4 regions of the Colwellia sp. SU-HH01217 genome follow, and region 1 is predicted to be linked to each of the others. Evidence: riboswitches for the same ligand, from Rfam matches in the RefSeq annotation. Region 1 holds a riboswitch; each other region holds the start of a gene.

The links. A riboswitch is a leader RNA that binds a small molecule or an ion and turns the genes downstream of it on or off. The one in region 1 is predicted to bind cyclic di-GMP.
Region 2: it holds a riboswitch for cyclic di-GMP, as region 1 does, so the genes downstream of both, AC27G3_RS13595 (GGDEF domain-containing protein) here and AC27G3_RS13795 (DUF3718 domain-containing protein) in region 1, are expected to answer to the same signal.
Region 3: it holds a riboswitch for cyclic di-GMP, as region 1 does, so the genes downstream of both, AC27G3_RS06600 (DUF3718 domain-containing protein) here and AC27G3_RS13795 (DUF3718 domain-containing protein) in region 1, are expected to answer to the same signal.
Region 4: it holds a riboswitch for cyclic di-GMP, as region 1 does, so the genes downstream of both, AC27G3_RS10665 (hypothetical protein) here and AC27G3_RS13795 (DUF3718 domain-containing protein) in region 1, are expected to answer to the same signal.

The regions. Positions count from the first base shown of each region.
Region 1 is NZ_BAAJLX010000012.1:13,852-16,990, forward strand. Features, by position in the region: gene AC27G3_RS13780 (hydroxymethylglutaryl-CoA lyase) at 1-139, shown strand, start outside; gene AC27G3_RS13785 (CoA transferase subunit A) at 216-917, shown strand; gene AC27G3_RS13790 (3-oxoacid CoA-transferase subunit B) at 928-1,584, shown strand; cyclic di-GMP riboswitch class I at 1,784-1,889, shown strand; gene AC27G3_RS13795 (DUF3718 domain-containing protein) at 1,955-2,314, shown strand; gene AC27G3_RS13800 (patatin-like phospholipase family protein) at 2,492-3,139, shown strand, end outside.
Region 2 is NZ_BAAJLX010000011.1:113,805-116,943, forward strand. Features, by position in the region: gene AC27G3_RS13590 (GGDEF domain-containing protein) at 1-387, shown strand, start outside; gene AC27G3_RS13595 (GGDEF domain-containing protein) at 403-1,380, opposite strand; cyclic di-GMP riboswitch class I at 1,601-1,683, opposite strand; gene AC27G3_RS13600 (tetratricopeptide repeat protein) at 1,827-3,139, shown strand, end outside.
Region 3 is NZ_BAAJLX010000003.1:343,333-346,471, reverse strand. Features, by position in the region: gene AC27G3_RS06615 (proline--tRNA ligase) at 1-40, opposite strand, end outside; gene AC27G3_RS06610 (GNAT family N-acetyltransferase) at 274-759, shown strand; gene AC27G3_RS06605 (RNA-binding S4 domain-containing protein) at 799-1,206, opposite strand; cyclic di-GMP riboswitch class I at 1,406-1,488, shown strand; gene AC27G3_RS06600 (DUF3718 domain-containing protein) at 1,553-1,900, shown strand; gene AC27G3_RS06595 (DUF2750 domain-containing protein) at 2,056-2,427, shown strand; gene AC27G3_RS06590 (porin) at 2,590-3,139, opposite strand, start outside.
Region 4 is NZ_BAAJLX010000007.1:71,053-74,191, forward strand. Features, by position in the region: gene dbpA (ATP-dependent RNA helicase DbpA) at 1-317, shown strand, start outside; gene zapE (cell division protein ZapE) at 345-1,565, shown strand; cyclic di-GMP riboswitch class I at 1,647-1,730, shown strand; gene AC27G3_RS10665 (hypothetical protein) at 1,822-2,025, shown strand; gene AC27G3_RS10670 (DUF2884 family protein) at 2,267-3,079, shown strand.

The sequences.
Region 1 (3,139 bases):
AGTTTATATGCTTAACGGCTTAGGTATTGAGACCGGAATTAATTTTGACAAGCTGCTCAAAGCAGGTTGGTTTATCAGTGACAAATTAGAAAAATCGCCTGTGTCCAAAGTATCAAATGCTTACCGTGCACAGTGTTAATACACTCTATTGCGCACTTAATGAAAAATTAATGTGGCTAAATTAATAGTAACTAACAAATAGAAAGGAGTTTCAAATGGCAGGTTTTGACAAAGTAGTGTCAAGCTATGAAGAAGCCATGGCAGGATTAACTGACAATATGACAGTTATTGCTGGTGGTTTCGGTCTTTGCGGTATCCCAGAAAACTTAATCAACGAGATAAAAAGAAAAGGTACTAAAGGATTAACTTTGGTATCTAATAACTGTGGTGTTGATGATTTTGGTTTAGGTATTTTATTACCGGATCGCCAAATAAAAAAAATTATCGCTTCTTATGTTGGCGAAAATGCAGAATTCGAACGCCAAATGATGGCAGGAGAGTTAGAAGTTGAATTAACGCCCCAAGGTACATTAGCGGAAAAAATGCGTGCTGGCGGTGCTGGAATTCCTGCTTTTTATACTGCTACGGGTTATGGAACTCCTGTCGCTCAAGGGAAAGAAGAAAGAGAGTTTGACGGTCGACATTATATTTTAGAGCCTTCAATAACAGGTGATTTTGCCATTGTTAAAGCTTGGAAAGCTGACAGATACGGTAATCTTGTTTTTAGAAAAACCGCGCGTAACTTTAACCCATTAGCCGCAACAGCAGGTAAAATTACCGTTGTTGAAGTGGAAGAAATTGTAGAACCTGGTGAGCTAGATCCAGACCAGATACATACCCCTGGTATTTATGTTAATCGCCTTATCTTAGGCTCATTTGAAAAACGAATCGAACAACGTACTGTTCGCCAAGCTTAGGAGATTACCAATGGCTTTAACACGAGAACAAATAGCACAACGTGTTGCTCAAGAACTAGAAGATGGCTTTTATGTTAATTTAGGTATTGGTATTCCAACGCTAGTTGCTAACTACGTACCAGAGAATATAGAAGTCATGCTACAGTCTGAAAATGGTTTATTGGGTATGGGGCAATTCCCTACCGAAGAAGAGATAGATGCCGACTTAATTAATGCTGGTAAGCAAACCGTTACTATGGCTACAGGCGCTTCACTTTTCGACTCTGCAGAGTCTTTTGCCATGATCCGTGGCGGCCACGTAGATTTAACCGTATTAGGCGCTTTTGAAGTAGACATTCAAGGTAATATCGCCTCATACATGATCCCTGGAAAACTAATTAAAGGTATGGGTGGCGCAATGGATTTAGTTGCTGGCGCTGATAATATTATTGTCACTATGACACATGCCTCTAAACATGGTGTATCAAAGTTACTAAATAGCTGCTCATTACCATTAACAGGTAAAGGTTGTATTAAACGTGTATTAACAGATTTAGCCTTTTTAGAAATTAAAGAGGGAAAGTTTCATTTAATCGAACGCGCGCCAGGTGTTTCTGTTGATGAAATTATAAAACTAACCGAAGGTGAGCTAGTAGTGCCCGAAAATGTACCTGAAATGCAATTTTAATTGTAATAAAAATGAACATAAAATTAACAGGCTATTAATATAAAATATTAATTTTTTCGAACACATAAAACGGTATATTGTATAACTTGATTTTTAAACTACTGTTTAACAATGACAAAAAAATCAAAAGTACAAAAAACAACCAATAAAAGTAGCTGTAAAGTTGCAATTTGTAATGAATTTAGCAATACTGAAGGTGACAAAGAAAAGGCAAGACATGCGAAAACATGTTACGCAAAACCACCGGTCTAAGGGTTTTTATTTTTAGCAATAATTATAAAATCTATGACAGCGGAGTCACCTCGTTATTAGGTACATCCTGTGGTTTTTTCTTTTACTAACTAACTTAATTAATTAAAAGGTTAATAAAATGAAAAAATTATTACTAGCTTCTACCATTACTGCTTTATTATTGACGTCTGTTGTATCGACGCCGAAGGCACAAGCTTCAAACATCGCTCAAAGCGTTTGTGAATATGTGGCTGCCGACGACAAAAAACGCATGCGTTCTTTTTTAAAGACGAATAAATTAAAAATTCGTAGTATCTTCTCAGGTATTCAATGTAACGGTAAAAACTTGTTGGAATTTGCTGCTGCAAAAGGTTCTGTTAAAACAGGTACTTTGATGATTGCAAAATTACCAAAGAAAGTTGTTTCAGCGAACTTAGCACTTATTCAAAATGGATCGCAACCATTAATAGACGCAGCTAACGAACGCGTTAGCAGCTGAAAGTTATTTTCAAGTAGGTGTCAATGCTTAGCATCAATGTTTACTAGTTAATAATTCTATGTCGCTTCAAAAAGCCAGCTTTGCTGGCTTTTTTTTTTGAATAATTTTAATTATTTATGATGTTAATAATAAAAAAAATCCATACACTTAACTTATATCACCTAGCAGTACTTGAACATGGCAATAAAAAGAACATATAAAAATAGTAAAAATGCATTACTCCTCACTGGTGGTGGCGCTCGTGCGGCATATCAAGTAGGTGTATTATCAGCTATTGCAACATTTATTCCTCGCAATCACGGCATACCTTTTCCCATAGTCTGCGGGACATCTGCAGGAGCGATTAACTCGACTGCACTGTCATGCTATGCATCTTGTTTTCATCTAGGTGTTAAGAAATTAGAATGGATGTGGAAGTCTTTACATACACATAGTATTTATCATAGCGACCCAATCAGGGTTTTTAATAATATTACCCAAGGTGTTTTGGGTAGCTTTCAAGCAGATTACGCTAACCAATCATCTCGAAGTTTACTCAATAATGCCCCATTAAGAGCTCTACTAAACCAAGTTGTTGACTTTAGCCGTATTGATAAAAACATAGATAATGGTTATTTATCTGCGTTATCAATTACGGCTTCGAATTATTCTACAGGCAATTCTATTAGTTTTTTTCAATCTGAAGATGGTATTCAGCCATGGTTCAGGGCGAAACGCCGTGGCGAGCCATGTCAAATCAATAGTGAGCACTTAATGGCTTCTGCGGCAATTCCATTAGTGTTTCCTTCCATTAAAATAAAAAGCCAGCACTATGGTGATGGTTCA
Region 2 (3,139 bases), on a different contig from region 1:
TTTAATGATAAATTTGGTCATGAGGTGGGTGATTTTGTATTAAAAAGTATTGCAGAAAAACTTAATGATAACTTACGCTTAGAGGATATCGCCTGTCGATATGGTGGTGAAGAGTTTATTGTTATTTGCCCTGACTCAAATTTACGCGATACCTTTGTTTTAGCAGAAAAGTTAATTGCTTGTATTAATGAGCTTAATTTAAGCTATAAAGGACAAAATTTAGGAAAGATAACGCTTTCAATCGGTGCGTCAATATTTCCTAACCATGCATTATCAACACAACAATTAATTATTCAGGCTGATAAAGCTTTGTATGCGGCAAAAAGTCGAGGTAGAAACTGTGCGGTGATGGCACAAGCCAGTACACGTTATTATCAAAATATATAGTACAGACTAAATGCTTTATGTTTTAGGTAAAATTGATGCTTTTGCTTTATCAATACATTGCTCTATTGGTTCATTTAATTGTCCGGCGCTAACACCTAAAGAAATAGCCAGTTTGGGTAAACGCACACCAGTTTGAACACTGACAAATCGAAGCTTTTGTACGCCAATATTAATCTTATCAGCTATTTCGGTCGCATTGCTTTCGTCCATTTCGGGCAATAAAATAAGAAATTCATCTCCTCCCGTTCTTACAGGAATGCCACTACTTTTTACATAACTACTTATTTTATTAGCTATTTTTGATAAAATAACATCGCCTAATAAATCGCCGAAACGTTGACTAAAGTCTGATAACTGATCCACATTAATAATAATAACTGCAATTCTTTTATTTGGATCTTGGCTTTGCCATTGTTCGATATGTTGAGATATTGCTTTGCGATTATACAAGCCGGTAACTGGGTCTAAATCAATCTCTTTTCGGATCTCTTTTAGTTCTTGGCGTAAACTTTCACTTTGTTGGTGTGATTGGACTAATTGCAATTGGAGCTTATTTTGTGTGTCAGCAAAGGCAGAAGAAGCTGAACAAATGGCCTGAATTTCACTATGAACAATAGGATCCTGTACGGATTCAAGATTCGCAATACTATTTTCGAGTTGCTGGATAAAGTCTTTGGTCGCCGCACAAGAGGTTGAGCTATTTTTTAGTAAATTTCTGAGAACATTATCTAACTCGACAATCATACTTTCGCGAAATTTACTTTGTCCTAACACATGCGCTTTATAAACTTCTTCTATAAAAAAGTTATCAATGGTTTTCTTGTCATTAATTTGGTTGTGAATACTTGATGATAACGCGGGATTTTTTTGACTGTTATATTCATAACATACAGCATAATTGATTGGTGTTGCAGCGAGTTGCCATTGGGTTAATTGCTCAATAGTTAAAGCCATTATTTGATTGGCTTGTTTTATAGAGTCATGGTACTTCAATGAGTTGCCTTAATAATCAAATAAAAGGAGTAAACATCTTCTAGTAAATTTATAAAAACATCTAGTATTAAATACGAAACTTACTGGATTTTAAAGAAGAATATAAGTTATTTTATTAAAGGTTTTTTGATGAGTTCTAAGAAAGAGAAGGGAAGGCACGCAAAGCATACACGGAATGAAAGCAACTGAAAAAAATAGACAAGCCCCCACTATATCTAAATTTGGCAGTCCCGCTATCATAGGTTTCCCTTTAGACCGGTAACTTTGCGTCTCTGACTTTAATCAGATTTGCCCTTGTCGAGCTTTAGAAGCTCATGCGTAGTATAAGACAACAAATAAAAATTAACACTATAAATTTTTATTTTATTCGTTCTAACAGAAAATAAATAAATACGGTACAATTTTAAATTCAATTCAGCCAAGTGCTTATAGGTGTTTTTTTCGTGATGAAATTAAGGATATTAATGCTGCTTGTTTTAGGTAACTTACAAGCATTAAGTGCTTTTGCGGCGGAAGATATCGCAATTTCACTCTCGGTTGAAAAACATACTCAAAAAGTGGAAGACCTTTTTAAGTTAAATAAAAACGCGTTAATTGCCGATGATATTATTACTCTATCAAGCGATATCATAAAAAATCGAGAGTTATACACAAAAAACACTCTGGCTAAAATATTTATATTATTAGCCGATGTCGCTGAAAATCAAAACGATGTTGATCGTGCATTTCAATTTGCAATGGATGGTTTAACACTTTCTATCAATAAATTGCCATTAAAGCTCAACTTATTACTTAAAGTGGCTTCAGGTTATTATGCCAAAGGGCGATATTATAAAGTTTTAGAAGTTGCGAACGAAGCGATTTTAATTTCTAAACGCACGGCTAATACTCGTTATTTATCGCTCGCTTTAGCTTATCGCTCAATGGCGTATGCGTTAGTTTATCGATACTCTGAAGCACTTATTGATCTTCAAGAAGTGGAAAGTATCATAGAAAAAAACCAAACATTCTCTGAAAATATTGAGTTATTAGAAATCATTTCTACCGCACATCATTATTTGGGCGACTTTCAAACAGCGCTGACCATTAATCAAAAGATTTTAAAATTAACCTACGATGCCAATTTAAGTAGTGAGCTCGATCGTACTTACTTTAATATAGCGCGTGCCTATCATAGGTTAGGTCAGTTAGATGATGCCTACAATGCTTACTGGGAAACTAAAAAGTATGCTAAAAATAAAGCGTCTAATGTGAGTCTTGCTTATGCTGAGCTTGGTTTAGGTGAAATTCTTTATCAGCAAAAAAACTATCAAGATTCAAATAAAGCACTTGTTCAAGCTGAACAAATTTTTAAAAAGAATGGCTTAAATAAACCTTATTTAAGTACATTAATCGCGTTGGCTAAAACGAGTGAAGCCAATAACGATCTTGAGTTTTCTCATCAATTGTTACTAAAAGCCGAAACACTTATGGACAGTATTGAGTTGACCAGTGAACAAGTAGAATTGTATTTACTGCTTTCTGCGATGCATCAATCAAAGGGTGAGTACGCAGAAGCTTTACAACTTCTCAATCGATATATTGCTATTAATAACGAGTTTGTTGATAACAAATTATCTAATGTATTGTTAAAAAATAGCAACTTACCAGAGCAAGATAAAAGCCGACAGTTAGTGATAAAGCTTGCGGAAAAAAGTGAGTTGTCGGCAATTTTTTCTAAAAAATTTCAAAAACAAAGCTACATTATTCTATTTTTAAT
Region 3 (3,139 bases), on a different contig from region 1:
TTTCTTTTAAGGTAGATAGTAAATATTGACTCGTGCGCATTGCTAGGATTTTCCTCGGAATAAGATCCGTAAAATAAAAAGCGTGTTATATATTGCGCACATTCTAACAGGGCGGCTTATCAGGTGTAAGTGATATATTGTCCTTTTTAACAAAAATTTAGCGTTTATCGTTGTTAAACAAAGTGGCAATAAAATATATCTATTGCCTGTTCTTTAATATTGACTGGCGTATAGTAACGTTAAAAAATAGAGATCCTAAATGGGAAGCTACCGATGAATATACAACTTATACGCGCCGATTATAACGATAAACAGCAAAGCGAGGACTTAATTGCGCTATTAAATGCTTATGCTATAGATCCTATGGGAGGAGGAGAACCTCTTGATGATTATGTTCAAGAAAATCTGATAACGTCTTTAAAACAGCGAAAAGATGTTTTTTCTATTCTTTGTTATGTAGACAACGAAGCGGCAGGGCTTTTAAATTGCATTGAAGGTTTCTCTACTTTTAGCGCAAAACCTGTGATGAACATACATGATGTTACCGTTTTACCTAAATTTAGAGGATTGGGCTTAAGTGAGAAGATGTTTATTGAAGTAGAAGCGTTGGCTAAAGAAAAAGGTTGTTGTAAGCTCACTTTAGAAGTTCTAGAGGGCAATGAAATTGCCAAAAATGCTTATAAAAAGTACGGTTACTCTGGATATGAGTTAGATCCTAAAATGGGAAAAGCAATTTTCTGGCAAAAGAAAATTACTTAATCATTATAAATTACGTTCAATGAAACCAAAATAACCAAGCTAAAATGAAATAGGTCTTCTTCTACCGGCAGTACTAGGTGTTGGGCTTATTTCATGTGTATTGTTTGAGGTTGAAGGTTGTGCTTTATTACCATTTTTTTTACTTTTTTGTTTTGTAGGCTTTTTGCTTGGAGCAGCAGCTATTTTAATAGGCTTTACAGTTTCTACTTTACTGTTGGCATTTACGACGACTTGAAACACTTCACCATTAAATTCAACAATGTCATTTTCATAAACTTTTTTTCTTTTTTGATATTCCACTTCATTGTTAACAAATACATATCCTTCGCTGATCACAATTTTGGCTTCGCCGCCACCGCCAACTAAATTAGCGACTTTAAGTAACTGGCAAAGTGGAATAGGTTGCTCACAAATTTCAACAACTTGATATTCAGGGATGTCTTGCATGTTATTCTCAATGAAAGTGTAAAATAAAATTAATCTGAGTGCTCAACACCGAGTTTAACATGTCTATCAGCAGGTTGTAATGAGTATCTAAGTACAAATGTATCTATTTGTTTACAAAATTAGCAAGAATTAGTTTAAGTTATTGGCCAATTTATCTTTTAAATTATCACCTAATACTTTTTATCTGTATAATACGCCGCAGCAGAAACGGCAACATACTTGAAAAAGTATTACGCAAAGCTACCGGTCTAAGGGGAAACCTATGACAGCGGGGTCTCCTAGCAAATAAAGGGTCGCTTTGATGTACGTTTCACTTATTTAGTTAAATTGTAAATTAAGGTCTCTAATGAAAAAGTTATTAGTTGTTGTTTCTACTCTTGTTCTCCTGTCTACGACTTACAGTCCTGTTGCTAGTGCTTCTAATGTGGCACAAACGCTTTGTGAATATGTTTCTGCAGACGATAAAAAACGTCTACGCTCTTACTTAAAAAGTAATAAATTAAAAATTCGTCAAATTTTTGATGGCGTGCAATGTAATGGTCAAAATTTATTATCGTTTGCTTCATCTAATAATGCGGTTGAAACAGGCACATTAATGATAAACAAACTGCCTAAATCACAAGTTAAAAAAATCATAGCTTCAATTAACTCATCAGCACTTAGCGCTGCTGCTCAAAAACGTATTAGTAGCTAATACTAATATTAAAGAATTGCTCGTGTTTACCTGTTTGGGATGCTGTTTGCATCCCTTTTTTTATTCATCGTTTAATACCCCTCCATTAAGTTTGTTCCCTAAACAAATACCTCGTATAATTGCTTCAAGTTTATATTTATTAATAAAGAGTTCTAATGACTTGTGAAACTACAAATAACTCGAACATCCTTGCTGAATTTTTAGCGAGTGTAAAAACTAGCCAAACACTATGGGCATTGCAAGATAAAGAGAGTGAAGATTGGGTTGTGCTCGACTCAATTAATTTTGAGAATACTGATGTGATGCCGTTATGGTCTGAACAGTCGTTAGCTAATCAGCATTGCACTCAAGAGTGGGCTAACTATGTGCCTGCGCAAATATCACTAAGGGATTGGTTTGAATTTTGGATCGAAGACTTAAATAGTGATGGCGTTATTATTGGTATAAATTGGCCTGAAGATGGTGATTGCACAGAGTTAGAATTAGCCGAATTTACTCAAAGTTTAGCGGAAGTAGAAAAGCTATAGCCGAAAAACTTAACTGACATTAGTACTCATACTACTTTTGAAGGAATATTATTCAAGTTTCCTGTAAACTGCAATTTAAGCCGTTAAAGAAAGCCGTTAAAGCGATTTTTCAAAAAAATAACGGCTTATATAAACTATTTATCATTATCCACTATTAACCACTTACCAATAGCTACGAAAAGCTAACGTTACTCCCCAGCCATTATATTTTCCGCCATCATTTGCTGTGTCTTTCATTTGAGTATACTGCGCTCCTAAATGAACTTTAAGCTTGTGTTGGTTAATTAAGTAATTCATTCCGGCATAAATTTCACGGTAGTTATCGCCTTTTCCTGCGATATTTTGATTTTCATACTTTCCCAGTCTAATACCATTAAGGTGCTGACTATCTAGGTAGGTATATCGCATTACCCATTGTATTTCTTTGGTGTGTTGATAATAAGGCATGACGACAAGCCCCCATAAATCACTTTGTTCTAAATCGCCTTGACCATAAGAAGCATCGTTCCACATATGCCATTTGCCAAAGTTTAATTTGCTTGAAAAACTGACTACATGACTAAAATCACGGGTATTGCCTTGTTCATCTACATCGTTATATACATAATCTAGAGTCACTTGCGCTTTTTGCCATAACGGCGTTTTATTATAATTAGCCGTTAATGATAAAAGGGCAAAGTAACTAGCGCCTGTTAGGCCAATTTCGTTAGAA
Region 4 (3,139 bases), on a different contig from region 1:
TTGAGGATTACCTCGATCAAGTTATTACTGGTGAGCCTTTGCCTAGTTTATCTGTACTCGATCAAGCCCCATTGCAAAGCAAAATGGCTACACTGCAAATTGATGGTGGTAAAAAGCAAAAAGTAAGGCCTGGCGATATTCTTGGTGCTTTAACAGGTGAAAATGGTATTCAAGGATCACAAGTTGGTAAAATCAATGTTTTGGATAATTGGGCGTATGTAGCAGTAGATAAAAACGCACTTAAATTAGCCCTTAAAAAACTGGAAAAAGGGAAGTTAAAGGGGAGAACCTTTAGAGTAAGACACCTAAGCGTTTAATTTTATTGGGAGCAATTCCTGATGTCGATGAAAATAGCGTATCAACAGCTCGTTGAAACAAAGAAGTTGTCTTATGATGAGGCACAATTACTTGCTGTTAATGCGCTTAATGAACTCTCTTGCCAAGTGTCATTAACAGCGAGTGATAACTCATCTTTTTTCTCTAAGCTTCTGTGCTTAAAACTAACACCCTTGTTTAATCAAAATAGGTACATCAAAGGTATTTATTTTTATGGCAAAGTAGGGCGTGGTAAAACCATGCTAATGGACTTGTTTTATCAACATCTTGCTATTGATAAAAAAATGCGTATTCACTTTCATCGATTTATGGAAAGTGTTCACCAGCAATTAAATGAAATTTCAAATCAACATGCCTTGCAACAAACAAAACAAACGCATCCATTAAGCACTATCGCAAAAAGGTGGGCAACTAAAGTCGACGTACTCTGCTTTGATGAGTTTTTTGTGTCAGATATTGGTGATGCTATGCTTATGTCGGGCTTGCTGGACGCTCTTTTTGCCCAAGGGATAACATTGGTTGCTACCTCAAATTGTCAACCTGAAAACCTCTATAAAAATGGACTTCAACGGGCTCTATTCTTACCCACAATTCAACTGATTAATGACCATTGTCAGGTTATTTCAATTGATGGTGAAATTGATCATCGAAGATCGTTATCAGACAGTCATTATTCATCTTTGTCCCCTAAAATTACAGACACAGGAATTCCTTATCGTGATTATGTTTATCCAAGCACCGCATATCCTAACTTCTTAAGGCAACGTTTTATTGATATTACTCAGGAGAACAAGCTTGCTTCGGGTCATATTTGCATTAATCATCGGAATATTGATTATATAGCCATGCACGATAAAACGATTTACTTTGACTTCTTTGCGCTATGCTCAGGACCAAGAAGCCAGCGAGATTATATAACTCTTGCAGATATGTTTGACACTATCCTTATAGATAATTTACCACAATTTCATGGTGATTTAATTCCTGCAGTGTTTTCAGGAGTAGAGGATAGCTACCAACGAAGCGGGGTTTTAATGTCAGAACTAAGACATTTTGATGATGAAGCTCGACGTTTTATTGCGCTGGTTGACGAGTTTTACGATCAAAATATACGTCTTATTATTAGTGCTGAGGTTGATATTGATGCCTTATATCAAGCAACGCAATTAGCATTCGAGTTTGAACGCTGTCAATCAAGGTTGTTTGAGATGCAAAGAATATACTACTAAAATCAATATCTTAATGGTTTTGGTTACACTGAAATATTTTGTTACGAATAGTTGTAATCTAATAAACTTTGTGTAGAATGTTATGGCATCTGGCAAGATATTTGAAAAAATATTCGCGCAAAACCACAGATCTACGGGGAAACCTATGATGGCTGGGCTACAAAATTATATAGTGCTTAACTTATAATTTAAGTGTATTAACAGCGAACATTATTTTCCGACAATATAATAAAAAATTAAATCGGATGTAGTATTAATGAAAGTTAATTTAACAAAAAAATACCTAACTAAACTGACAGATTTAGCGGCAAAGTTTCATAAAGAAGAAGCTAGCATGACAGATTTGGTTCAGCTAAAGTTATTAATTGGTGCGTTTCAAACGTATTTGAAAAATAATAAAGTTAGCCCTGAGATTGCTTACCAATTTTCTGAAATACGTAAGTTGTCACAAGTAAAGTAAATTAGCTTACTTGTATTCTTATTTTAAGTGCTTGTTTTATGGCTTAGTTTAAGTAAGTACCGAATCACTAACTTTTAGTTTAAATAACCACTATTTAGTTTTTTTAACTTGGTAGTGCTTTGTGCTTATTGTAAGAGTTATTTTTAAGTTAATAAAAATCAAATAGTTACCCTTCTTTGCTAACTTGGCATCAGTCTTGTTATATACTTTGTAATTACAATGAAATTATAAAGGACTTCACATGAAAAACATCCTAACAGCCTCTTTATTGGTTTTAACTACAAGCATCGCTTCTGCTAGTGCTTTTGCACATCAAATTAGTTGCGATATTCAACTTGAAGCTGGCGTAAAGGTTTCTAAAGATAGCTTAGAATTTTTAGATGATTCGGAAAATAACCTCTACACAATCACCGATAACAAAGTCCTAATAGTGAAAGGTAAAACTATTGCCTTAAACGCAAAACAGCAAAGTTTAGTGACTCAATACTCGACCAGCATTAGAGATGTTGTACCAGAAGTAAAAGCGATCGCTTTAGATGCTTTATCGTTAGCTTCAGATGGGTTAACGAAAACGTTTGACGAGCTATTGGGCGAAAATAACCAAGTAGGTGCAGATATCACTACAGAGTTAGATACTATTCACCAACAAATAGAAACACATTTTTCAGCTGAGCAAGGGTTCTACCTTAATGATGATGGTATTGATGGCGATGAAATCTTTGGTGAAGACTTTGAAGAGCGTATTGAAGCTGTTATAGAAAAAGCAGTGCAAAACTCAATGGGGACTTTATTAATGGCATTAGGTAAAGAGATGCTAACTTCTGGTGGAGATATGGATGCGTTTGAAACTCGAATGGAAGATTTTGGTGAAAAAATAGAGCATGAAATGGAAACTCACGCTAAATCTTTTGAAAAACGAGGTAATGACCTATGTGCCTCAGCGGTTGCTATTGATGTTTTAGAATCAAAACTTCAAGCGAACATCCCTGAGCTTGCAGATATTGATGTTTTAACTGCAAAGCAAGGTAAATCGCATAACCAAAATAGCATTTAACGACAGCAACTGATTAAACACTTGTGACGGAATCGATTTTTTAATGTGCTTTGACAAAGA